2 linked regions of the Hoeflea sp. 108 genome follow. Each later gene encodes a partner of the first gene's protein in a complex. Links are inferred from orthologs where the notes say so. Each region holds a gene or a part of one and is shown in the gene's direction. Other genes may lie near its edges.

Evidence for each region.
Region 2: the proteins of dnaN (region 1) and B015_RS0111120 are in contact, whole or in part, in a solved structure (PDB 1OK7), measured with the Escherichia coli proteins. The link is inferred for Hoeflea sp. 108 from one-to-one orthologs.

Annotation. Positions count from the first base shown.
Region 1 is NZ_KB890024.1:655,472-671,719, reverse strand. The notes cover bases 13,267-16,041. They hold dnaN (DNA polymerase III subunit beta), read left to right. Parts: upstream 13,267-13,982; coding sequence 13,983-15,101; downstream 15,102-16,041. Other genes in these bases: recF (DNA replication/repair protein RecF), read left to right, coding at 15,115-16,041; dnaA (chromosomal replication initiator protein DnaA), read left to right, coding at 13,267-13,783. In the rest of the region: B015_RS0103290 (CpaF family protein), read right to left, coding at 1-254; B015_RS0103285 (CpaE family protein), read right to left, coding at 283-1,566; B015_RS0103280 (CpaD family pilus assembly lipoprotein), read right to left, coding at 1,595-2,326; B015_RS0103275 (type II and III secretion system protein family protein), read right to left, coding at 2,341-3,819; Flp pilus assembly protein CpaB, read right to left, coding at 3,855-4,673; B015_RS0103265 (prepilin peptidase), read right to left, coding at 4,795-5,316; B015_RS0103260 (Flp family type IVb pilin), read right to left, coding at 5,467-5,652; B015_RS0103255 (pilus assembly protein N-terminal domain-containing protein), read left to right, coding at 5,991-6,410; B015_RS0103250 (TadE/TadG family type IV pilus assembly protein), read left to right, coding at 6,547-7,125; B015_RS0103245 (TadE/TadG family type IV pilus assembly protein), read left to right, coding at 7,115-7,798; B015_RS0103240 (phosphopentomutase), read left to right, coding at 7,975-9,213; mutM (bifunctional DNA-formamidopyrimidine glycosylase/DNA-(apurinic or apyrimidinic site) lyase), read left to right, coding at 9,206-10,096; B015_RS0103230 (enoyl-CoA hydratase), read left to right, coding at 10,243-11,016; rpsT (30S ribosomal protein S20), read left to right, coding at 11,152-11,418; more of dnaA, read left to right, coding at 12,251-13,266; more of recF, read left to right, coding at 16,042-16,248. UniProt on the Escherichia coli protein: Confers DNA tethering and processivity to DNA polymerases and other proteins. Acts as a clamp, forming a ring around DNA (a reaction catalyzed by the clamp-loading complex) which diffuses in an ATP-independent manner freely and bidirectionally along dsDNA.
Region 2 is NZ_KB890024.1:2,266,445-2,275,754, reverse strand. Bases 1-2,927 are described here. They hold B015_RS0111120 (DNA polymerase IV), read left to right. Parts: upstream 1-763; coding sequence 764-2,092; downstream 2,093-2,927. Other genes in these bases: B015_RS0111110 (L,D-transpeptidase), read right to left, coding at 2,461-2,927; B015_RS0111115 (hypothetical protein), read right to left, coding at 2,108-2,416; B015_RS0111125 (GNAT family N-acetyltransferase), read right to left, coding at 121-696; B015_RS0111130 (DUF924 family protein), read left to right, coding at 1-114. In the rest of the region: more of B015_RS0111110, read right to left, coding at 2,928-3,171; B015_RS0111105 (glycine betaine ABC transporter substrate-binding protein), read right to left, coding at 3,168-4,118; B015_RS0111100 (methyltransferase), read right to left, coding at 4,223-5,230; B015_RS0111095 (YciI family protein), read left to right, coding at 5,425-5,838; B015_RS0111090 (RNA polymerase sigma factor), read left to right, coding at 5,839-7,188; dnaE (DNA polymerase III subunit alpha), read right to left, coding at 7,204-9,310. UniProt on the Escherichia coli protein: Poorly processive, error-prone DNA polymerase involved in translesion repair and untargeted mutagenesis. Copies undamaged DNA at stalled replication forks, which arise in vivo from mismatched or misaligned primer ends.

The DNA of each region.
Region 1 (16,248 bases):
GAGAAAACCTGGCTCTTGGTATCGTAATAATTGTCGCTGCGCTCGCGCTGAGGCTTGCGTGGCTCGTGTGCGAAAGCCGGCGTGGACTCGACCATGCGACGTGGAGCGGCGACGGGCGCTGCCGGCGCAGGTGCAGCCGGGCGCGGCGCTGCCAGGGTGTCGGCGGGTGGTGCGGCGGGCGACGGCTGCGTCGCAAGCGGACGGAAACTCGGTGCCGAACGGCCGCCGTCGTCATTTCCTCTCTTGCCAAACATGATCGCCTGCTACCTCCGCCTGACGGCATCACTTCTTCCGGGACTTGAGCCGAGCGAGAACTCCACCCAATCCGGTCTGCTTCTTGACCTTTGCTTCCGAACGTCCGGTCAGCACATGTGCGATCTCGTTGATCATCTGCGTGACCGGGCTCTTGGCATCCATTTCGCCGATCATGCGGCCATTGTTGGCAGCATTGCCGAACAGCAGCGGGTCAAAGGGGATCACCGACATCGGAACGATGCCGAGCGGTTCGGCAAAATCGGCTGCCGATATCTCCGGGCGCTTGGGCATGCCGGCCTGGTTGAGGATGAGGCGCGGCGGTGGATCGTTCGGCCGCAGGCGCTTGAGCATGTCGACAAGGTTCTTGGTGTTGCGCAGGTTGGTCAGCTCCGGCGTCGCGGTGATCACCACCTCGTCGGCCCTGACGAGCGTGGTCTTGCTCCACCCGCTCCAGATATGGGGAACATCGAGCACCAGCAGCGGCGTCGTGCGCTGGGCGACATCGATGATCGGCGAGAAGGCCTCGGGATCGAAATCGTAGACCCGCTCGAGCGTCGACGGGGCCGCAAGCAAAGACAGGTGCTCCGCGCACTGCGCCAGCAGGCGGTCGAGATAGACTTCGTCCACGCGCTCGGGCGCGAACACGGCCTCGGCGATACCCTGCGCGGGATCCTGGTCGAAGTTGATGTTGGCAGTGCCGAAGGCCAGGTCCAGATCGGCGACGACGACTTCCGACTTGAACAGGCTCGACATCGCCCAGGCGACATTGTGGGCAATGGTCGAGGAACCGACACCGCCCTTGGCGCCGACGAAAGCGATCGAGCGGCCGATCGGCTCGGCTTCGGGGTCGACGAAGATGGAGGAGATGACGCTGACAATGTCGGCGGTCGACATCGGCGCCACGACATATTCGGACACGCCCGAGCGGATCAACTCGCGATACAGCGCCACGTCGTTGTAATGACCGATCACGACGACCTTGGTGGTCGGGTCGCAGAACTCGGAGAACTGATACAGCGCGTCGAGCAGGCCCTTGGGCTCACGGCGCGATTCGAGAATGATCAGGTTCGGCGTCGGCGAGCTGCGATAGACGTCGATAGCCGTCTCGATGCCGCCCATGTGCACCTGCAGATGGGCCTTGGCCATGCGCCGGTCTTCGCCAGCTCTTTCTATGGGCCCGGAAACGCTTTCGGTTTCGCAGAATGCCTGGATCGAAATACGCGGCACAGGCCGAAGCGCCTGCATCACAGCCATATCCTGCTGCGACAGCTCCGCATTCTCGGACTGGGAATCGTAGGCCAGGTTGCTCATTTTCCCGTTCTTCCCGTAACTGGCACGATCAATAAGTCACTTCCGACGCGTCGATGAATTCGCCTGTGATCGCGCGCTTGCGATAGACATCGATCACCACGCCACGGTTTTCGGCGTCGATCGCTGTCTGCTTGCGCGGCCCCAGCAGGTCGGCCGGATTTGCGAGCTGAGCGGCAAGGTTGTTCTGATACGAGCAACCGAAATTGGCGTAGTGCTTGTTCTCGGCCGTGTTCAAAACGTCCTCGGGCCAGCTGCCGCAGCGATCTGTCTGGGCGCGCATGGCGGTATAGGTCACGCGGATCGGCGACGCCGCGTCCGCATAGGCCGCCTGGTAACGGACGATGGAAATACGGTTCGACGGCACGCCGTTCTTGGCAGCTATGCGCATCAGTTCGCGCGAGACCGTCGTGGCGGCCATATCGTTGGAAGCGCCTGTTGGCGCCATGATGGTCAGAGCAGGCGAGGTGCGACGGTCATATTCGCTGAGATAGCCGACGAAGGTCTCCGCCTGCCCCCTGGAAATGCCGCGGTCTGTGTTGCCGACCGGAATGTCGATCGTCTGGTTCTTTTCGGCGATGACGATCGGATGGTTGGTGCGGTAGTCATCCGGAATGGAACCGACCACGACGCTGTCGCGATTGGTGGCGCAGCCGGCGAGGAGCGCAACCGCGGCGGCCGCAAGAAGCGGGCGGACGATGCGCGACATTTCCGATCCCTTGCGGGCGGTCTTCTGCGCGGCGTTGATTGTTGCCTGAGACATGCCCCGATCCCCGATCATTTGTAGATGAAGCCGACGACGCCGTGATAGCGGCCCATGGGCTTGTCCGTCTTCATCGTGCCGTAGACACGATTGACGCGGCCAAGGAACATGCCGGCGCCGTCGCTGGCGGCGTTGAAATTGTCGTCTGGCCTGGCCAGTTCGTTGCGCGCCACCGGGCGGGCCAGATAGGGCGTCACAATGATCACCAGTTCGGATTCATTGCGAACGAAGTCGCGGCTGCGGAACAGAGTGCCGAGCACGGGAATCTTGGACAGCCCCGGCAGGCCGTTGATGGCCTGGCGCATGTCATCACGCACCAGGCCGGCGATCATCATCGAACCGCCGGATGGAAGTTCAACGGTGGTATCGGCCAGTCGCTTGCGGATGGACAGTGCAGTCATGCCCGGCTTGTTGAAGGCGTCACCCCGCCTGAAGCCGCCGGAAAGACTGACCGAACCTTCCGTGGTCGGCTCTGAAACAGACGTACGGATCTTCAGGCTGATACGCCCCGGCGACAGCACGACCGGCTGGAACTCCAACCCGATGCCGTAGTCGATCTTCTCAATCTCATAGGTATTGCCGTCCTTCTGATTGGTGACGATATTGTACTCGCCGCCCACCTTGAACGTTGCCTTTTCACCCGAGATTGCCGTCAGCGTCGGCTCGGCCAGCGTCTTCATCACGCCGGCCTGTTCCATTGCGTTGACATAGGCGTCCAGCAGGGACGTACCGAGCGATATCTGCGAAGCACCCAGCGGCTTGCCGAGGCCAGGGATGCTGTCGCTGATCGCGCCCCAGCTGATGCCGTTCGCTTCACCCGAACCAATCATGTTGACACCAAGCTGCTTCATCACCGTGCGGCTGACTTCAGCCACGGTGACCTTGAGCATCACCTGGTCCTCGCCGATGATCTGCAGGAGGTTGACGATCTTGCTCTTCTGGCGGACCTGGTCGGGATTGTTGATATCGACGCCACCATTCTGCGAACCACCGGACGCGGTCTGCGAGTATTGGCCCGTAGTCGCTTCACCGCCTGTGACAAAGATCGTTGCCAGGTCTACCGCACGCTTGGAGTCAAGCGGCGTATCGACCGTGCCGGTCAGGACGACGTTGTCGTTGATCAGTTCGACCTTGATCTGCGAATTGGGAATGAAACGCTTGATGTAGTCCTCGAGGCCGGCGACGTCGCGCTCTACGGCCAGATCGAGGCTGACGATCTGTTCACCGTTGGGGCCGAAGACGAAGATGTTGGTCTGTCCGACGGCCTTGCCGAACAAATAGATGCGGCGCGCCGTGCGGGTGACGGCATCGGCGACCGTCGGGTTGGCGACCAGGATGTCATAGGCGTCCGACGGCAGGTCGATGACCACCGATTTGTTGAGGCCGAGCTTGACGCGTTGGCTCGCTGTGTTCGATCCCACCTGGGCCCGCGATGCAGCCTCGGCGGTTGCCGGTGCAAATGCCGCAGGCTCAGCTGCGAGGGTAGCGATCATCGCGACGGTCGTGGCGAGCAGTCTCGTGCAGGACTTCATTTCTGTACTCCCGATTCCGAGATTTCGCCCGACTTGATGAGGCGCACGGTGCCTCGCCTGCCGCTGCTGGAGACGAGGTAGTCGGCCTCTGTCAGGTCCTTCTGCTGAGCGTCTGCCACCGAACGGAGTGCCAGGGTCAATCTGTCGGCCATCTGCTGGGCGACGGTGATGATCTCAGCCTGCTGCGCCGTCAGTTCCAGCGTGGCTGTTTGGCCCACCTTTACCTTCTTCCCCTCCTCATCCTCCTGGATGGTCTGGTCGATCGCCAAAACCCGGATGTTCTGCAGGATTGTTTCGGTGGTGAAGCCGGCGCCGGATTTGGAAGCATCGTTTCGGCGCGTCATGATGACGTCGACATAGTCGTTCGGCAGGATGAAACCACCGGCCGACGTATCCGCCGAAATCGTTGTCGCAACTGCTCGCATGCCTGCCGGCAACACCGACGACATGAAACTCTGACCTTCGCCGACAAGCTTCGACTTGCGCAGCGGCTCACCGCTGTACATCGTCAGCCGCGCGACGGAACTTTTGAGCTTTTCAACCGCATCCGGGTCTGTGCTGCGGGTAATGAAGGCAGGATTGACCGCATCGCTCGGCCAGGGCTGCCAGGCGATGTTGCTTTCGATCACGCCCCCCATCGGCACGTCGCCTGTGAGCACGAGAACGTCGGTAAGTGCAATCTGGGGCTGCTGCTGCACGCTGGATTCGACAGCGGCCTCGGGCGGAGGTGGCGCGGACATGTTCTTGGCCACATAGCCAGCACCGCCCGCAGCGGCCACTGCCACGCCAAGTATCATCAGTCGCGATGCAGCCATTGTCCGAACCTCGCCCTGGCAACCCATGAAGCCAAGCCGGACTTTGACTAGACAAACGTCAAATTATGGTTAACGCGATGCTTATGGACATGATTAACGGACAGTTACCCGTCAGATCGCATCATTGTGCCGAAAGTCGCTCGATAGCCCAGACCATCAGCGGAGACGAGGGATAAGTGAGAAGACCGGCGATCCCCAGAGCGATCCCGTAAGGCACTCCACCAGCGTCCTTGGACAGATTCCTGAACACAACGCGCTGACTTGTGACGGCCGAAAGCATGGAGCTGCGATAGGCCAGGATAGCAAGTGTCAGAAAACCACCGAGCACGGCGGCGGTCAGCAGATATTGCATCAAGGGGATGCCGAACCCCATCCAAACCCCGGTTGCAGCAATCAGCTTGGCATCGCCGCCGCCCATTCCACCCAGTGCGAACAGCGAAAAGGTCACCAGCAACAACAGGCCGCCGGCGGCGAAATGCATTCCAACCTCGACCCAGCCCATGCCAGTGAGGGGCGCGACGACAAGGAAAACGCCGAGCAACAACAATGAGACACGGTTGGCAATAGTCATCGACATGATATCGGACAGCGCCGAATAGACCATGCAGAACGGAAAGACGACCAGGATCAGCGCTTCGAGCATCGAGAGACCCAATTGCTAGCTTGAGGAACAACTCTATGGCCAGCGGATTAATCTGACGTGAAGTCGCTCAAGCGCCCATAAATGCAAGAAGGCCGCCAAAGGCGGCCTTCTGTGCGCACCTAACAAGTACGCTGTTTGACAGATATTAACTTACGGGGTGGTGGTACCAGCAGCGTCGATCTTGCTCGAGATCGTCGTGAACTTCGTGTTCAGCGACGTACCGACAAAGCCGGCACCGGCGATGATGGCAACTGCGATGAGGGCGGCGATCAGACCGTATTCGATGGCGGTCGCGCCGGATTCGTCCTTCACAAAACGTGCGATGAGTTTCGACATCGTATGCTCCTTGCTCCGTGTTACAGCACTTCCGTCACGATTTCTTTTGTCGTTGATCGGATGACTGCAACCTATCGGGGAGCCGTTTCGATCGACTTAAGAAACAGCCTTAGCGAAACCTTTCAGAGTGCATTGCAGCCGCGTGGTTAACCGCCAGCTAAAGTAATCGGCGCGATTTGTGCGGGCAATTTGGATGGCTTCGCCGAGACCGGGCCAACTGAACTGGCCGCCCTCAATTCACCCAAGAGTTGAGGCCCCAAACGGCTTAACCCTTGGTTCACCAAAATCGTTCATCTTCCGTTGAGCAGCCTGTCCGTCCAGTCACCAGAGGCATTTCAATGGCAAGGTCGAGAACCCTCATTTGGGCATTCGTCGTCATCGCGTCGGCGAGCGCGGCCATTCCTGCGTTGGCTGGAGCCGGCATCGAAGTGACAATGAACCAGGCCAAGATTGTCCGGCTGGCAAGGCCCGCCGACACCATCGTGGTTGGCAACTCTGCCATCGCCGATGCCTCGGTCCAGGACGCATCGACGATCGTTCTCACCGGCAAAGGCTTTGGCGTCACCAATCTGGTTGTGCTCGACGCCGAAGGCACGCCGATCGTCGACGAGCAGGTGACCGTCAGCCGGCACGCCGCGTCGTCGGTTCGCATCTACAGGCGTTCCGAAGTGCAAACCTTGTCGTGTACGCCATATTGCGAAGGTGCTTTCAAGAGCGATGCCGAACGCATGTCGGAAAGCGAGATGAGCGGCCAATAAGGCTTGCGGCGTCCGACGACATCGACGGCCTTTCGTTAGCGCACGGTAAAGATATTCAGTGTAATTTTCCGTTTCATCCAAACTCGGCCTAAATGGCTTTCCGCTAATGTCCGCCGGGCAATGGGGCGGCCTGGATATGAACGGCACTGCAACTTCAATGAATCAGCACGAAAAAACCGAGCGACGGGGGTTCTTCGCGCGGTTCTTGCGTGACCGGAACGGTAGCGTCGCAGTCGAATTCGTCATGCTCGCGATCCCTTTTTCGATGCTCGTTTTTGCAATCCTTGAAAGCTGTATTGCGTTCGCCGGCCAGCAAGTGCTGTCGAATGCGGTCGACGAGGTAGCGCGCGAACTGCGTACCGGCCAGGTCAGCAGGAATGACGTCAACGAGATCGTGATCAAGCAGAAGATCTGCGGCCGTCTCGAAGTGCTCGTCGCCAAGGGATGTCCCGGCTTGTTGGTCGACCTGCGCAGCTACGCGACGTTTGCCGATGCGGCCAAAGAACGGATCAAGCTGACCAGTGACAGAGACATCGACACAACAGGCTTTGGCGTCGCACCAGGCCCGGCGCTGTCCAAGAACATGTTGCGGGTATTCTACAAATGGCCCGTCATCACCGACTTCATGCGCGCCTCCATGTCGAACCTGAAGGACAATTACACGCTGCAGTTCGCCACTGCCACATGGCAGAACGAGCCGTTCAATGACAACTGACCCGAACCTCGAGCCTGGAGAAATTCAGACAATGAAAAGGCGCGCATTCCTGGCCGGGATCGAGGCGATCGGCGGGTCTGTAACGGCATGGTTCAGGCACGCCGGAAAGCTGGCCTCCGATCGACGCGGCGTTGCAGCAATCGAGTTCGCGTTCGTCGCGCCAATCATGCTCTGCCTGTACTTCGTCACGATGGAAGTCTCCCAGGCGATCGAAATCAACAAGAAGGTCAGCCGTGTCGGCTCCATGGTTGCCGATCTGGTCACCCAGCAGCAGGATATTTCCGTTTCCGAGGTCAACGGCGTGCTGAAGATCGGCGAGTCGATCCTGCAGCCCTACAATCGCAGTTCAGGCAAGATCACCATCACCGCCATCGAGATGTCGACCGATGCCACCCCGACTGTAAAGGTCGCATGGTCGCGGAAACTCGTCGATGGAGTTACCAGCACGGCCCTCCCCAAGGGGACGCCGACCACCGTTCCGCCTGCCCTGCTGACCCCCGGCGGTTTCCTGATCCGAGTCGACAGCGATCTTGATTACAAGCCTGTCATCGCCTGGGCTGCAGAGGACAAACCGGTGCTGGGCCTTGCAGCGGCATTCGACACCATTCCCATGACCGAAACCTACTATCTGCGCCCGCGCCAAAGCGCTACCGTGCCCTGCGCTGACTGCTGAAGTCCCCCGGAAGACCGGTCGACTGCCGTCGGCCTCGGTTGGCGCGTGCCGCCCGATTGCCAAGTCAGGCAGCTGATCTTATGTCTGGACGAGAGCAATTCCGGGAAAAGTATAAAGCGGTTTTCCATCCGGAATTGCGTCAAGACAATGAGCCGGCAACCGGGAACCCGACATAGATGGCGCGTGCATTCCTGTTCGTACTGGATTCCTTCGGCATCGGCGGCGCGGCCGACGCCGAGCTGTTCGGCGATACCGGCTCCAACACGTTCCGCCACATAGCGAGCGCTTGCGCCGAAGGCCGCGGTGAACGTGAAGGCCTGCGCAGCGGACCTCTACATATTCCGAACATGACGGCGCTCGGCCTCGGCGAAGCGTCGAGGATCGCGACCGGCTTCAGGTTCGGCGGCGACACCGGGCTTGCCCCCGGCGCCGTCTTTGGCGCGGCACAGGAGATCTCCAGTGGCAAAGACACGCCGTCGGGTCACTGGGAAATGGCCGGCGTGCCCGTGACCTTCGACTGGGGCTATTTCCCGCAAGAAGTTCCGGCCTTTCCCGCATCGCTGACGGACGCGATCATCCGCGAAGGCGAGGTGCCCGGCATCCTCGGTGATTGCCATGCGTCGGGCATCGAGATCATTGAGCGCTTCGGCGAGGAGCATGTCCGCACCGGCAAGCCGATCTGCTACACGTCAGTCGACTCCGTCCTCCAGATCGCCGCCCATGAGACCCATTTCGGCCTCGAGCGGCTCTACGAGCTCTGCAAGGTGGTGCGCCGTCTCGTCGATCCGCTCAACATCGGCCGAGTTATCGCCCGCCCCTTCATTGGCGAGAGCCGCGAGACCTTCGAGCGCACGCCGAACCGCAGGGATTACGCCACGCCGCCGCCTGAGCCGACGCTGCTCGATCGCCTGACCGAGCGAGGCAGCAAGATGATCGCCATCGGCAAGATCGGCGACATCTTCGCCCATCGCGGCATCTCCGAAGTGCGCAAGGGCGTCGGCAACATGGCAATGTTCGACAAGGCGCTCGGTGCCATGGACGATGCCGGCGACGGCGATCTGGTCTTTGCCAATTTCGTCGACTTCGACACCGAGTTCGGCCATCGCCGCGACGTGCCTGGCTATGCCGCAGCGCTTGAAGCCTTCGACAGGCGCATTCCCGAAGCATTGGCAAAGCTCAGGCCCGGCGACCTCATCATCTTCACCGCCGATCACGGCAACGATCCCACCTGGCGCGGCACCGACCATACGCGCGAGCGCATCCCTGTCATCGGCCTGGCGCCTGGCCTTGCCGGCGGCGACGTCGGGCTCAGGCTCAGCTTTGCCGATATAGGTGCGACCGTCGCCGAACATCTTGGCCTGCCCGCTGGTCGGCACGGAACCTCATTCTTGAAATCGATCGACGCCCATGCCTGAACTGCCCGAAGTCGAAACCGTCCGGCGTGGTCTGCAGCCGGTGCTCGAGGGCGCGCGCATCGAGCGTGTCGAGACCCGCAGGCCAAACCTGCGCTACCCCTTCCCCGAGCGCTTCTCGGAACGGCTTGCCGGCCACCGGATCGCCTCCCTCGGCCGCCGCGCCAAATACCTGACCGCCGACATCGAGGACGGACCGCTGCTCATCTGCCATCTCGGCATGTCCGGCTCGTTCCGCATCGAGATCGAGGCGGACGGCACGGCGCCCGGCACGTTCCACCACGAACGCTCCAAGTCGGAAGCCCACGACCATGTCGTCTTCCATGTCGAGGACGCCAAGGGCGCACCGGCCCGCGTGGTTTTCAACGACCCCCGACGCTTCGGCTTCATGCTGTTTGCCGAGCGCAACGGCACGGAACATCCCATGCTCGCCGGCCTCGGCATCGAGCCGACCGGCAACAGCCTCGACGGCGCGCTGCTGGCGGAACTCTTCCGCGACAAGAAGGCGCCGCTGAAGGCCGCACTGCTCGACCAGCGGCTGATCGCCGGCCTCGGCAACATTTATGTCTGCGAGGCGCTGTGGCGCGCGGGCCTGGCGCCGACGCGTGCTGCCGGCAGCATCGCTGGATCGGGCAAGGCGGCCCGCGCGAAAGCAGAGTTGCTGGCGACGTCGATCCGCGACGTCATTGCGGATGCCATTGCCGCTGGCGGCTCGTCGCTGCGCGACTATATCCACACGGACGGTTCGCTCGGCTACTTCCAGCATTCCTTCTCGGTCTACGACCGGGAGGGCGAGCCCTGCACGCACAGCGGCTGTGCGGGCCATGTCGAGCGCATCGTCCAGAGCGGCCGTTCAACCTTCTATTGCCGCCAGTGCCAGCGTTAAGATAGAGCGGAGCCACATCTGGTTGCACCTACAGCGCCGCGCATCCAATTGGACGTGCAAAGGACGCTGTAGCATATTGAAATCTGTGCATGATCCTTTCCGAAAAACGATCCCGTTTTTCGGGGTCATGCACTAGGGAGAGCGGCATGGCCTTTGAAACCATCATCGTCGAGACACGCGGCAAGGTCGGGCTGATCACCCTCAACCGCCCGAAGGCGCTCAATGCGCTGAACTCCCAGGTGCTGTCAGAACTTCTCGCCGCAACCGCGGCCTTCGAGGCCGATCCCGCTATCGGCGCCATGGTCATCACCGGCTCGGAGAAGGCCTTCGCCGCCGGCGCCGACATCAAGGAGATGCAGGCGAAGTCCTATGTCGACGCCTACATGGAGGATTTCTTCTCCGGCTGGGAAGTCTTCGCCCGCAACCGCAAGCCGATGATTGCCGCGGTTGCCGGCTATGCGCTGGGCGGCGGCTGTGAGCTCGCCATGATGTGCGATTTCATCATCGCTGCCGACAGCGCCAAGTTCGGCCAGCCCGAGATCACGCTGGGCGTCATGCCCGGCATGGGTGGCTCGCAGCGACTCACCCGCTTTGTCGGTAAGTCGAAGGCGATGGACATGTGCCTGACCGGGCGGATGATGGATGCCGCCGAAGCCGAGCGCTCGGGGCTGGTGTCGCGCGTCGTGCCGGCGGGCGAGCTGATCGAGGAGGCGATGAAGGCCGCCACCAAGATCGCCGACTTCTCGCTGCCGGCCGTGATGATGTGCAAGGAGGCGGTCAACCGCACCTACGAACTCACGCTCGCCGAGGGCCTGCGTTTCGAACGCCGAGTCTTCCACTCTATGTTCGCGCTCGAAGACCAGAAGGAAGGCATGGCGGCATTTGCCGAGAAAAGGTCTGCGAATTTCCGCAACCGTTGACTTGAATCGCGTTGACGCGCCGGGCAAGCTGAACTATAAGCCGCACCAACCGAGGCGGCCTCAGGGACGCCCGAGCAGTTTTTGCGCTCCGCGGGAACCCGCTCGCGCCACCACAGAGATCAGAAGAGAGGCACAATGGCCAACACCTCCTCGGCCAAGAAGGCTACCCGCAAGATTGCCGCTCGTACCGCGGTGAACAAGAACCGTCGGTCGCGCGTCCGCACCTACCTCCGCAAGGTCGAGGAAGCCCTGGCTTCCGGCGACAAGGCCGCCGCTCAGGCCGCCTTCGTTGCAGCCCAGCCGGAACTGATGCGCGCTGCCACCAAGGGCGTGCTGCACAAGAACACTGCCTCGCGCAAGGTTTCGCGACTGGCACAGCGGGTCAAGGCGCTTTCCGCCTAAGCCCTGCAAGCAATTGGATTTCTGAGGAACCCGGCCTAACCAGCCGGGTTTTTCTTTGTCTGAAAAAGCCTCAAAAAGCAGTTCCAAGCAGGCCCTCCGGGACACCTTTGAGGCCTCAAGAAGTTTGCCGGCATATGCGGCTATTCTCATAAGTACAACTGCCACAAGCAGCCTCGCCCCAGACTCACCGTGGCAGAAATTCACCTTTAGATTCATATAGTTGTGAATGGTCATCCACAGCTTGTTCAAGTCCCTGCCGGACTCTGGGGGACAAGTTGGTGTCAAGCGGATTCTTTTAAAATTTTTTGCCACGGGCGCAGGTTTTTTTCGCGCACCGGAAAAGGTTTTGAATCACAACGGCTTTGGCTCCGCAGAGCCTCTTCAGGGCGGTTGAATCCACTCCAGACCAAACCAGATTCATTAAAAACGGGTTAGAGTCGGCCTTGCCCTGTCCACAGCGATTTTTGTAAGGTCCAAGCATCGAAGGGACGGGCTCTAGCCCTCTGCCAAGCCTTAAAAATCGGCGGCATTCTCGACGTGGATAGATTCCGCGTACGGGGGAGGTTTGCCTCCTTCGAGCTTATGGGGCGTGTGGGGATACACGGCATGGTGAGTGAGATGTGGCGCGCCGGCGTCTTCGCCGGACGGTTACGCTTTTGCCTGGCGCTGCTGCCCCCACAGCGCTGACGGTCCGAATGCGCCTCACGGCGCGGCGGGCGGGGACAGGGGGCTCGGCCGGAAACGGCATGCATCCCAGATGAATATTCCGGCGGAGGCGCAAGCGGCGCACCCCCGCGCGGACAACGAGGACCAAAGGTTAGGGATTGCGAGAATGCAAAGCGGCATCGAAAGCGAAGCAAAGGCAGGCTTTCTGTTCACCGGCGAACTGATCGAGGGAAATGAAGTGGCAGCTGTCAGCGCCGCAGAAAAGAACTTCGACCGCGTCAAGACGCAGCTCCAGGTGCGTCTGGGCAGCGAGGTCTTTTCGAGCTGGTTCGGCCGCATGAAGCTGGCGGAAGCCTCGAAGGGCGTTGTGCGCCTTTCGGTGCCGACGGCTTTCCTGCGCTCATGGATCAACAGCCACTATCTCGACCTCATTTCCGAGCTGTGGCGCCAGGAAGAGCCGCAACTGCTCAAGCTCGAGATCATCATCCGCACGGCGACCCGTGCTACCCGCGCAGCCCCAGAGAGCGAAGCTCCGGCGATGCGCAAGCCGGTGCGCCAGACGCAAACGGCCCTTTCCACCAGCACGGTGGCCGCCGGTCGCACCGAGCGCCCTGCGCCGGCCCGCAGCGGCGCTGCCGAGACCGAGTTCAAGCAGAGCGTGCTCGGCTCGCCGCTCGACCCGCGCTACACGTTCCAGTCCTTCGTCGAGGGCCCGTCGAACCGCGTCGCACTTGCAGCCGCCCGCGCAGTCGCTGAATCGAACTCGCGCTTCAACCCGCTGTTCCTCCACGCCACTGTCGGCCTCGGCAAGACGCACCTTTTGCAGGCGATCGCCGCCGAGTCGCTGCGCCAGAACCCGAAGTCGCGCGTCGTCTACCTGACGGCCGAATACTTCATGTGGCGCTTTGCAACGGCGATCCGCGACAACAACGCACTGACGCTCAAGGAACAGCTCCGCGACATCGACCTTTTGATCATCGACGACATGCAGTTCCTGCAGGGCAAGTCGATCCAGCACGAGTTCTGCCATCTCATCAACATGCTGCTCGACTCGGCCAAGCAGGTCGTCGTTGCCGCCGACCGTCCGCCGGCAGAGCTGGAATCACTCGAGCCACGCGTGCGCTCGCGCCTCAATGGCGGCGTGGCGCTGGAAATGTCGACACCCGACTTCTCGATGCGCCTGGGCATGCTCCAGCAGCGTTTCGCCGGTGCCAAGGCCGAAGACCCCAACCTGGTCATCGACTCGGAAGTCCTCGCCCATGTCGCCCGCACCGTCACCGGCAGCGGCCGCGAGCTTGAAGGCGCGTTCAATCAGCTGATCTTCCGCCAGTCCTTCGAGCCACAGCTGTCGATCGAGCGCATCGACGAAATTCTCGGCCACATCTATCGCTCGGGCGAGCCCAAGCGCGTCCGCATCGAAGACATCCAGCGCATCGTCGCGCGCCACTACAACGTGTCGAAGACGGAGCTTCTGTCCAATCGCCGCACGCGCACCATCGTCAAGCCGCGCCAGATCGCCATGTATCTGTCGAAGGTGATGACCCCGCGCTCGCTGCCGGAAATCGGCCGTCGCTTCGGTGGACGCGACCACACGACCGTGCTTCATGCCGTGCGCAAGATCGAAGATCTGTCGGGCGGCGACAACACGCTGGCACAGGAACTCGAGCTGCTGCGCCGCCTGATCACCGATCAGGCCTGAGCCTTTTGCCGGCAGCAGACCAAGCTGCCGCTCACTTATCCCCAGAACGCCCGCGCAACCGCCTCAAATGGCTGCGCGGGCTTGCCTTTCCGGGCTTTTTACTGTCAGACTCGCGTGAAATCCGATCGTGTTGCGGGCTTCCCCGGGCGCAGACCGAGCCCGTGAGCCCGCACCTTCATAGAAGCGAGCCTGTTTCGTCATGCGTGTTATCCTGGAACGCTCCAACCTGTTGAAGTCCTTGAACCACGTCCACCGCGTGGTCGAACGGCGGAACACCATTCCGATCCTGTCGAACGTGCTGCTGAACGCAAATGGCGCGAGCCTGGAGCTGAAGGCGACCGACCTTGACCTCGAGGTCTCGGAAGCGACGCCGGCAAGCGTCGAGCGCGCCGGTGCCACGACAGTGCCCGCCCACCTGCTCTACGACATCGTCCGCAAGCTGCCCGACGGCGCCGAGGTAATGCTCAAGACCGATGAAGACGGCAACGCCATGTCGGTGATCTCGGGCCGTTCGAGCTTCCGGCTCCAGTGCCTGCCGCAGTCCGATTTCCCCGAACTTTCGGCCGGCTCGTTCTCCCACATCTTCCGCCTCGATTCGCAGGCGCTGAAGGGGCTGATCGACAAGACCCAGTTCGCCATCTCGACCGAAGAGACGCGCTACTACCTCAACGGTATTTTCCTGCACACGATCGAGAGCGGCGGCAAACTGATGCTGCGTGCGGTCGCCACCGACGGCCACCGCCTCGCCCGCGCCGAGGTCGAGGCCCCGGCAGGCTCCGAGGGAATGCCGGGCATCATCATCCCGCGCAAGACCGTCAGCGAGATCCAGAAGCTGCTCGACGCTCCTGATGTCGCAGTGGCCACCGAGCTGTCCGACACCAAGATCCGTCTCACCATCGGCAGCGTCATCCTGACGTCCAAGCTGATCGACGGCACCTTCCCCGACTATCAGCGCGTCATTCCGAGCGGCAACGACAAGAAGTTGGTCATCGACCGCCAGAGCTTCGCCCAGGCTGTCGACCGCGTGTCGACCATCTCGTCGGAACGCGGCCGAGCCGTGAAACTGTCCATCACCGACGGCCAGGTAACGCTCGCCGTCAACAACCCCGATTCGGGCAGCGCCACCGAAGAGCTCGCCGCCGACTATTCGTCGGACCCAATCGAAATCGGCTTCAACGCCAAGTACCTGCTCGACGTCGCCGCCCAGCTTTCGGGCAACGAGGCGCGCTTCATGCTTGCGGATGCCGGGTCGCCCACGCTCATCCATGACACAGCCGACGAGAACGCTCTCTACGTGCTGATGCCGATGCGCGTGTAGCGCCCGGACGCCCGTGCAGGACTTCGAAACGGGGGAGACGCGGAAACGTGCCCCCTCGACGCATATCAGCAAGCTCACGCTCACGGACTTCCGCAATTACAGTTCGATCTCGCTCGACCTCAGGCCGGGCGCGGTGGTGTTCACCGGTGAGAACGGTGCCGGCAAGACCAACCTGCTCGAGGCGATCTCCTTCCTGACGCCCGGACGCGGCCTGCGACGTGCGCCCTACCCCGACGTGGCGCGCGAGGGCAGTGCCGGTGCCTTCGCCGTGCATGCTTCGATCGAAGGCCCATTCGGCGATGCCGAAATCGGCACCGGCACCGCACCAGAAGCGGCGGGTGAGGCGGGCCGGCGCGTGCGCATCAATGGGGCCACGGCCAAATCGGCCGACGAGATGCTCGAATGGCTGCGAGTCGTCTGGCTGACGCCGTCGATGGATTCGCTGTTCACCGGGCCTGCCGGCGACCGCCGCCGCTTCCTCGACCGACTGGTGCTGGCGATCGACCCGGCGCATGGCCAGCGCGCCCTCGACTATGAAAAGGCGATGCGTGGCCGCAACCGGCTACTGTCGGAAGACCGCCGCGACCGCAGCTGGTTCGAGGCGATCGAAACCCAGATGGCCGAGACCGGGGCAGCGATTGCCGCCGCCCGCGTCGAGATGGTGCGGCTGCTCACCGCCATGATCAGCAGGCTGCCTGAAACAGGCCCCTTCCCGCAGGCCGATCTTGCTCTCTCGGGAACGCTCGAAGAGAGCATCGGCCGCATGCCTGCGGTCGAGCTTGAGGAGCATTTTCGCCAGGCGCTGGCCCAGGGCCGTGAGCGCGACCGTGCTGCCGGCCGCACACTTGAGGGCCCACACCGCTCCGACCTGCTTGTCCGTCATCGGCCGAAGTCGATGCCGGCGGAACTCTGCTCCACCGGCGAACAGAAGGCACTTCTGGTCGGCATCGTCGTCTCGCATGCGCGACTCACCGGCGAGATGGCGGGGGCTGCACCGATTCTCCTGCTCGACGAGATCGCCGCCCATCTCGATCCCGGTCGGCGGGCGGCACTGTTTTCGATTCTCGACGAACTCAATTGCCAGGCCTTCATGACCGGCACGGAGGCCAGCCTGTTTTCGAGCCTTGCCGGCACGGCGCAGTTCCTC
Region 2 (9,310 bases), 1.6 Mb from region 1 along the record:
CATCGCGACATCGTTGCCCGTTTCGGCCGTTTCCCGCACCGCAACTTCCTGCTTGGACGCGAATCCACACCGCAGGAAATCGCGTTTCTGGAAAGCGGCGGGTTCTCAGGCTAGCCGGGCTCAGAGCTCCAGCCGCATCAGCGGACGGCCCGGCTTGCGCTCGGCCGCCCTGATGAAGCCGGCTTTTTCGAAGACCCTGCTCGAGCCGACATAAAGGCCGACCGAGCGCGAATCCTTGGACTGGTCCATAGGGCACGCCTCCAACACCTTCGCACCGGAGCTGCGCGCGAACGCGATACCCGCATCGACAAGCTGGTGGGTCAGGCCCTGGCCGCGCGCCTTGTTGCGAATGAAGAAACACGAGATCGCCCAGACGGCGGCGTCCTTGGCATCTTCGGGCGAAAATGGCGCGGACGCCCTGCCGGAATTGTTGAACTCGGGCACGTCGGCGCGCGGACCGACCTGCATCCAGCCAACCGCTTGACCACCCTCGAAAGCGAGCAGGCCAGGCGGTGGACCGGCCTCGATGCGCGCCTTGATGTGATCCTTGTTGCGCTCGCGCGTGCTCTCGCGGCGCGCGGCCGGCGGCAGCCGGAAATAGGTGCACCAGCAGCCGTAGCACGCGCCCTGCTTGCCAAACAGGTCCTCGAAATGTGGCCACATGTCAGGGGTCAACGGTGAGATGACATCAGTCACGGCATAACTCCCTCACCCCGGCTTGTCGTCGCAGGTCTGCTGGCATAAAATCCGATTTGTTCTCTTTATGTTCGCAGCGATGACGATGCCTGTCAACGACCCCAGCCACGGTTTCTGCCGCGACTGCCTGAGCCTTCAGCGTGGCTCGGGACCACGTTGCCATGCCTGCGGCAGCCCGCGACTGCTGCGTCACCCCGAGCTCTACCGGCTGCAGATCGCCCATATCGACTGCGACGCCTTTTATGCGGCGGTGGAGAAGCGCGACAATCCCGCGCTCAAGGACAGGCCGGTCATCATCGGCGGCGGCAAGCGCGGCGTGGTGTCGACGGCCTGCTACATCGCTCGCATCCATGGGGTGCGTTCGGCAATGCCGATGTTCAAGGCACTGGAGGCGTGCCCCGAGGCAGTCGTCATCACGCCTGACATGGAAAAATATGTCCGCGTCGGCCGCGAAGTCCGGGCGATGATGCAGGCGCTGACGCCAATGGTCGAGCCGCTGTCGATCGACGAGGCCTTCCTCGACCTCGCCGGCACCGAGCAACTGCACGCCCTGCCGCCAGCGCTGGTGCTGGCGCGCTTCACCGCCGCGGTGGAAAAGGAAATCGGCATCACAGTCTCGGCCGGGCTCTCCTACTGCAAGTTCCTCGCAAAGATCGCCTCGGATTTCCGCAAGCCGCGCGGCTTTGCCGTCATCGGCGAAGCCGAGGCGCCTGCTTTCCTTGCTCAGCAGCCGGTGACGATGATCTGGGGCGTCGGCAAGGCATTTGCGGCGACGCTGGAACGCGACGGCATCCGCAGCATCGGCCAGCTCCAACGGATGGAGCTCAACGAGCTGATGCGGCGCTACGGCACGATGGGCAGCAGGCTCTATCACCTGTCGCGCGGCCAGGACGACCGCAAGGTGTCGCCCGATCAGGAAGCCAAGAGCGTGTCGGCGGAAACGACCTTCGACACGGATCTCGCCTCGTCGGACGAGCTGGTGCCGGTGCTGCGGGCATTGTCCGAAAAAGTCTCGGCGCGGCTCAAGAAGGCGGGCATTGCCGGCCGTACCGTGGTGCTGAAGCTCAAATCGCAGGACTTCAAGCTGCGCACCCGCAACCGCCAGCTCGCCGACCCGACCAAGCTTGCCGACCGCATCTTCCAGACCGGGCTGCAACTGCTGGAAAAGGAAACCGACGGCACCAAGTATCGCCTGCTCGGCATCGGCGTCAGCGATCTCTCGGACGACCAGCGCGCCGATCCGCCCGATCTCGTCGACCTTCAATCTCGCAAGCGCGCCCTGGCCGAGGGCGCCATCGATTCGCTGCGCGACAAGTTCGGCCGCAAGGCGGTCGAGACCGGCTATACCTTCGGCAAGGGCAGGAACGCGCACCCGCCGGAACCGCTTGACGATTGAGCCAGGCAGTTTGACCTAGGCGGCCTTCTGGACCGAAGACACGGTGCCCATATTGTCGACCACGCAGATATAGCGTTGGCCCGAGGCGTTTACCTCCACCTGATAGCGGTTGGCGTCGAGTTGCGACGAGCCGATCGGCAACGCCTTGTCGGCGGCGACGCCTGCAGACTGCGCTGCCGCGCTGGCGCAGATCAGCTGCAGGTCGGCGGGCGCGGTCTGGACCGTGGTGCGGGCCATATCCTGCGGCTCGGGTGCGGTGGAACTGCATCCGCTAGAAATGACAGCGGCAAACAGGCCTGCAGTGGCAGCAATGATCGTTCGCATTTCATCCCCTCGTCGAATGCGCCTGACTGTCAAAACGGCCCCGCCTACACTCCCTTGTAGAGGGCAGCACCCTGCATCAGCACCACGACCTTTGCTCCCACCTGGACCTGGGCGTGCAGGTCGACGATGTCGTCGTTGTTCATGCGAATGCAGCCCGAGGACACATCGAGGCCTATGGTCCATGGCTCCGGCGTGCCGTGGATGCGATAGATCGTGTCCTGGTCGCCCTGGTAGAGATAGAGCGCCCGTGCGCCCAGCGGATTGTCGGGCCCCCCGGGCATGCCGCCGGCAAACTTCACCGCGTTGGGATCGCGCGCCACCATTTCGGCCGGCGGCGTCCAGGTCGGCCATTCGGCGGTACGGCCGACGCGCACGATGCCCGCCCAGCCAAAACCTTCGCGGCCGACGCCGATGCCGTAGCGCACCGCCTTCAGGCCGGGCAGCACCAGATAGAGAAAATGCTGGTTGCCATCGATGATGATGGTTCCGGGCTTTTCAGCCGTGCGGAAAGTGACGATCTGCCGGCGAAAAGCCTCGGGAACCTGGCCATGGGCCGCGTAATACTGGCGGGCCTTCTTGCGGTCGTAGTTGACCCATTTGTGCGTCTTGGGGTCGAAGACCTGCGTGGCAGAGCCTACCTGGGCCAGGGCCGCGCCAAGCCCCAGGGCAGTCGCGGCAAAGAAAACCCAGGCAAGCCGTGTCCGGCGACGCTTGGCCACGCCACGTCCGATGTCTGCGTTCGAACCGGACCTCATTGAAGCCATCCCTTCACGCGATCCTTGTGCTCGGCCACCCATTTCAGCGCATAACTTGCCGGATCCTGCTGCTCGACCTCGATGGCGTAGCTCATTGCCGTGATCTCCTCGGGCTTGAGATCCATCTTGTCGAGGAAGCTGGCAGCTGCCGGCAGGCGCTTCGCAAGCGACGCGGCATAGGCGAGGCTGAAACTCGAAGGCTTCCACGCCACCGGCGCATCGGACTTGGAAAGCCACATCGGATCGTCGGCCTGCAGCACGACGTTCCATTTGGCCGGATCGTAGGGGGGCTCGCTCAGCTGCTTGATGTCGTGAAGCTCGAAGACGTGGTGCGGACTGTAGCAATAGAAGGCAATCGGCCTGTCGGTCGCCACGGCCGCGTCGATGCCCGACATGGCGACCTCCTCCGGCATCTCGAGCAGCGTCATCGTGTCGGCATAACCATAACTCTTGGCCCTGATGCGCTCGACATCGGTCGAAAGCCAGCCGCGGGCGCCGATCCACATCTCGCCCTTGCCGTCGCCGTCGGTGTCGAACAGCTTTGCCTTTTCCGGATCCTTCAGATCGGCAACGTCGCGAACGCCTTGGTCATAGGCCTTTTGCGTGACGCACAGACCTTGGGTGGCAGCGACATCATGCTTGCTCAGATGCACGGTGCCGCGCTCGTCGACGTATTTCTTTACCAGCGGATCGAAGTTCGGCCGCCAAACCTCTGGATAGACGTCGATTCCGCCGCCATCCAGCCCGGTGAACGCAATAAGCGTCCCCATCTCCTGGACATCGACCTTGATCTTCAGCGCATCTTCGAGCGCTGTCTTGATGATGTTGGCAGTGGCCTGCCCCGAAGGCCAGCTCGGCATCGCCACGACCATGTCGGCAGCCTGGGCGGAAGCGCTCCCGCCACCAAGCAAAGCCGCAACGCAGATACCACGCAACAGGGTCTTCATCTTGACCGCCAGCCTCGTTTCCGCTGTCCGGCAGGATTTATTTATAAGATGATTAAGTCAAGCGGCGTTGTGTTGTTGAGGCCGGCAACAATCTTGCGAGAAAATCAGGCCGGTCGCGCCTCGATGACATCGATACGACCGGCCGGCATCACCCTGGCGAGGCTGAATCCCGCTGCTTGAAACAGGCGCGCAAACTCGTCTTCGGTCCGTTCCTGACCGCCTGGAACGGCCAGCATGTTGAGGTCGGCGAACTTGGCGCGCGCGCCTTCGTTTGGCGGTGCCAACACCGCTTCCAGCACAACCAGCTTGCCGCCCGGCCTGATGGCCCGGCGGCAGCTTTTGAGGATGGCGATCGAGCGCTCGTCGTCCCAGTCGTGCAATATCCATTTCAACACATGCGCATCAGCGCCTTCTGGAACCGCCACAAAGAAATCGCCGCCAACCGATGTGCAGCGATCGGCCACCGATGCCGACCGAAGCAAAGGCCCCGCCCCCTCCACGACTTGCGGCTGGTCGAACAGAATGCCCCGTTGCGACTGATTGTGCGCCAAGATCGCCGCGAGAAGGGCACCCTGGCCGCCGCCGACATCCATGACGAGTTCGAAGCCGCTGAAGTCGTAGGCCGCAAGCACGGCAGCAGCCAGCGCGGGCACGAAGGACGACATCGCCCGATCGAAGATCACGGACTCCTCGGGATGGTCGATGCGGTATTGCCAGACGCCTGTTCCGTGCGCATGGGCGAATGCATTCTCGCCGGTGCGCACGCTGTGCAGCAATTCGCCCCACGCGTCGCGATAATAGGCGCGACCGACCATCCGCGCCCATGGGGCGACGGAATGTTCCGCGTCGGACCGCAGGCCCTGGCCGAGAGGCGTCAGCGAGAATTGTCGCGCTCCCCCTTCATGCAACACGCCGACTGCAGCCAGCGCCCGCAGGAGCCGGTAAAGCGACTGCGGGTGGGCGTCCACCAAGGCGGCGAGCTCGTCGCTCGAACACGCTCCTTTGGAAAGGTGATCGGCGATGCCGAGAGTTGCGGCGACACAGATCGCCTGTGACAGCTGGTACCCGTTCACCATCTGCATGAGGTCTGCTGCGGCGGCCTTCTCGTCCATGACGACGCCCTCTCATTGGCTGGCCAAGCAAGTTGCCAAGATACCAGCGGCTGTTGGCTGCCGCAACGAAGCGTGGACTTTGGTAGCTGAAGAAAATTCCGGCTGCAGTGTCGATTCTGCGGCCTTCTGCTCGTCGTGTTGGCAGAGTAGGCTCGGACAATGGTGTCCGGCCTCAAGTTTCGGGAGCGAAATCAATGCGTTTCATGTTCGTGGTCAAGGCTAGCAAGGACTCCGAAGCCGGCGTCATGCCGCCGGCGGAAATGATCTCCGCCATGGCCGACTATCATGGGGAATTGGCCAAGGCCGGCGTGCTGCTCGACGGCAGCGGCTTACAGCCGAGCTCCAAGGGATGGCGGATCACCTGGGCGGGCGGCAAGAAGACGATTACCGATGGACCTTTCGCGGAAACCAAGGAGCTGATCGCGGGCTACACCATCATCCAGGTGAAGACACGCGAGGAAGCCATGGAATGGGCGAACCGCTTCCCCAACCCGCAGATCGAGAACGGGCAGATCGAGGTACGCCAGATGTTCGACCTCGAAGATTTCGAACCCAGCGAGGGCATCGACCGTTTCCGTGACATGGGCATCGCCCAAGACAGGAAGTAGATGGCTGCGACCGATAGCCATTCGTCCGAGCCGATGCCGTCTCTCGACGGGAAAGCCGAAGACAGCGTTGCCAGAAGCCGCGCGACACACCGGACCATCGAAACCGTGTTCCGCATGGAGCGGGCACGGATCCTGGCAGCGCTTGCCCGCTTCACGCGCAGTGTCGACCTGGCCGAGGAATTCGCCCAGGACGCGCTGATCGCAGCGCTTCGCAACTGGCCGGAGGCAGGCATTCCCGACAAGCCGGGCGCATGGCTGATCGCCTCCGCCAAGCGGCGGGCCATCGACCATTTCCGTCGGGCCAAGATGGCTGAAGGAAAGCTCGCCCTGCTCGGTATAGATGCCGAGGCGGAGGTGACTGTCGAGCCGCTTGAGATCGACGACAATCTGGGCGACGAACTGCTCGCGCTGATGTTCGTGTCCTGCCACCCGGTGCTTTCGACCGAAGCGCGGGTGGCCTTGACCTTGCGGCTGGTCGGCGGCCTGAGCACGGAAGAAATCGCCCGCGCCTACCTCGTCTCCGAAACCGCGATGGCGCAGCGCATTGTCCGCGCCAAGCGCACCCTGTCGGACGCCGGCGTGCCGTTCGAAATGCCTGGCTACCCCGATCGCGGCGAGCGCCTGGGCTCTGTTCTGGAGGTGCTCTATCTGGTCTTTAACGAGGGGTACTCCGCCACCAAGGGCGACGACTGGATGCGGCCGCAACTGTGCCAGGAGGCGATGCGGCTCGGGCGCATGCTTGCCGGGCTCGCGCCCGACGAGCCCGAGGTCCACGGCCTGATCGCGCTGATGGAGATCCAGGCGTCGCGGCTGCCGGCGCGCAGTGATGCCGAAGGGCGGCCGATCCTGCTGCTCGACCAGAACCGCGCGCGCTGGGACCATCTGCTGATAAACCGCGGGCTCGCCGCCCTTGCCAGGGCACAAGCCCTGCCCCGTCAGGGTCCGTATACACTTCAGGCGGCCATTGCCGCCTGCCACGCCCGGGCGCATACGGCCGAAGAGACCGACTGGCCGCGCATCGCCGCTCTCTATGCCGCACTGGCCGAGCTTGCGCCATCGCCCGTCATCGAGTTGAACCGGGCCATGGCGCTATCGATGGCATTCGGGCCGGCGGCCGGGCTGGAGCTTGCCGACCAGCTTGTCCACGAACCCGCACTGCGCAACTACCACCTGCTGCCAAGCGTGCGTGCCGATCTGCTGATGAAGCTCGGCCGTTTCCGGGAAGCGCTCGGCGAGTTCGAACGGGCGGCGGCGCTGACCCAGAACGAACGCGAGCGAACCATGCTCATGGAGCGCGCGCACAGCTGCCGCGATGAGTTGGCCCGCAAGAGCGGCAACGTCCATCGATGACCAACTGCCGCCAAGCTAGACGAGCTCGACCTCGACCACTCCCGGCACGGCGCGCATAGCCGATGCAATCGACGGGGTGATGCGGTAGCGTTCGCGCAGCTCGATCTCGATTTCGCCCTGCGCCTCACCTTTGAGCACGATGAAGCTGACCTCGCCCTCGCCACGCGTCGTCAAGTGATTGGACAGCGTGTTGAGGGGGGCCGCATCACGCACGAAGATGCGCAGGGTCTTCTGGACACGGCTTGCCTCGTCCTCCAGCGATTGCACCGTCTGGATGCGTAGGCTGACGCCCTCCGGCCGGTCTTCGGCAGCCACCGTTATGACCACCGATTTGCCGGGCTCACAGAAGTCGCGGTACTGCGCCAGCGTCTCGGAGAACATGACGGCCTCATACTGGCCTGACACGTCCGAGAACTGGACGATGCCCATCTTGTTGCCGGTCTTGGTCTTGCGCTCCTGCTTGGTGGTGACGGTGCCCGCCAATCGTCCGGCAGTAGCGCCACGCTTCACGGCCGCTGCAAAGTCCCCCCAGTTCTGGACACGCATCTTTTCGAGCGCCGACTTGTATTCGTCGAGCGGATGCGCCGAGAGATAGAAGCCGACCACCTGGAACTCGCGGTGCAACCTGTCGGCTGCCAGCCAGGCGTCGGTCTGTGGCAGGTGCAGCACCGGCGCCTGGCCGGAGAAGGCGCTGCCGAAGATGTCGGACTGGCCGAGCGTCGCATTTTCATGGGCCAGCGATGCCAGGCCCATCATGCGCTCGATACCGGCCATCATGGCGGCACGCTCGTGACCGAAGCAATCGAGCGCGCCGGCCATGATAAGGCTTTCGAAGACGCGCTTGCCCACCACCTTCGGATCGATGCGCTCGCAGAAATCGGCGAGGCTCGCGAAGGGCTTTTCCGCGCGCTTGGCGACGATGTGATGGACGGCCGCTTCGCCCACGCCCTTGATGGCGGCGAGCGAGTAGAAAATCTTCTTTTCGCCGACCTCGAAATCGCGATAGCTGGTCATGACCGACGGCGGCACGACCTCGATGCCGAGGCGCATGGCATCCTGGCGGAAGTCGTTCAGCTTGTCGGTGTTGGACATATCGTAGGTCATCGAGCCGGCGAGGAACTCGACCGGGTAATGCGCCTTGAGATAGGCCGTCTGGTAAGAAACGATGGCGTAGGCGGCTGCGTGCGACTTGTTGAAGCCATAGTCGGCGAACTTTGCCAGAAGGTCGAAAATGAAGTTGGCCTGCGGCTTGGAGACGCCGCCTTCCATCGCACCGGTGACGAAGCGCTCGCGCTGCTTGTCCATTTCGGCGCGGATCTTCTTGCCCATGGCGCGGCGCAGAAGGTCGGCTTCGCCGAGCGAATAGCCCGACAGAACCTGGGCGATCTGCATGACCTGCTCCTGGTAGACGATAACCCCTTGGGTCTCCTTCACCAGGTAGTCGATCTTCGGATGGATCGACTCGATCTCCTCCTCGCCGTGCTTGCGGGCGTTGTAGGTCGGGATGTTTTCCATCGGGCCCGGGCGGTAGAGCGCCACCAGCGCGATGATGTCCTCGATGCGATCGGGCTTCATGCCGATCAGCGCCTTGCGCATGCCGGCACTTTCAACCTGGAAGATGCCGACCGTCTCGCCGCGCGACAGCATGGCGTAAGTCTCGGGGTCGTCGAGGGGGATCAGCGCAAGGTCGATGTCGACGCCGCGGCGGCTGATGAACTGCACCGCCTTCTGCAGCACCGTCAGCGTCTTCAGGCCGAGGAAGTCGAACTTCACCAGGCCGGCCTGTTCGACATATTTCATGTTGAACTGGGTAACCGGCATGTCCGAGCGCGGGTCTCGGTACATCGGCACCAGCTCGGACAGCGGACGGTCGCCGATGACAATGCCGGCAGCATGGGTCGAGGCGTGGCGGTACAGGCCCTCCAGCTTCTGGGCCATTTCGAGCAGCGTCTGCACGATCGGCTCGCGCTCGGCCTCCTCGGCAAAACGCGGCTCGCCCTCGATCGCCTGCGCCAGCGTCACCGGGTTGGCCGGATTCTGCGGCACCATCTTGGTGAGCTTGTCGACCTGGCCGTAGGGCATCTGCAGCACGCGGCCGACGTCGCGCAGCACCGCGCGCGCC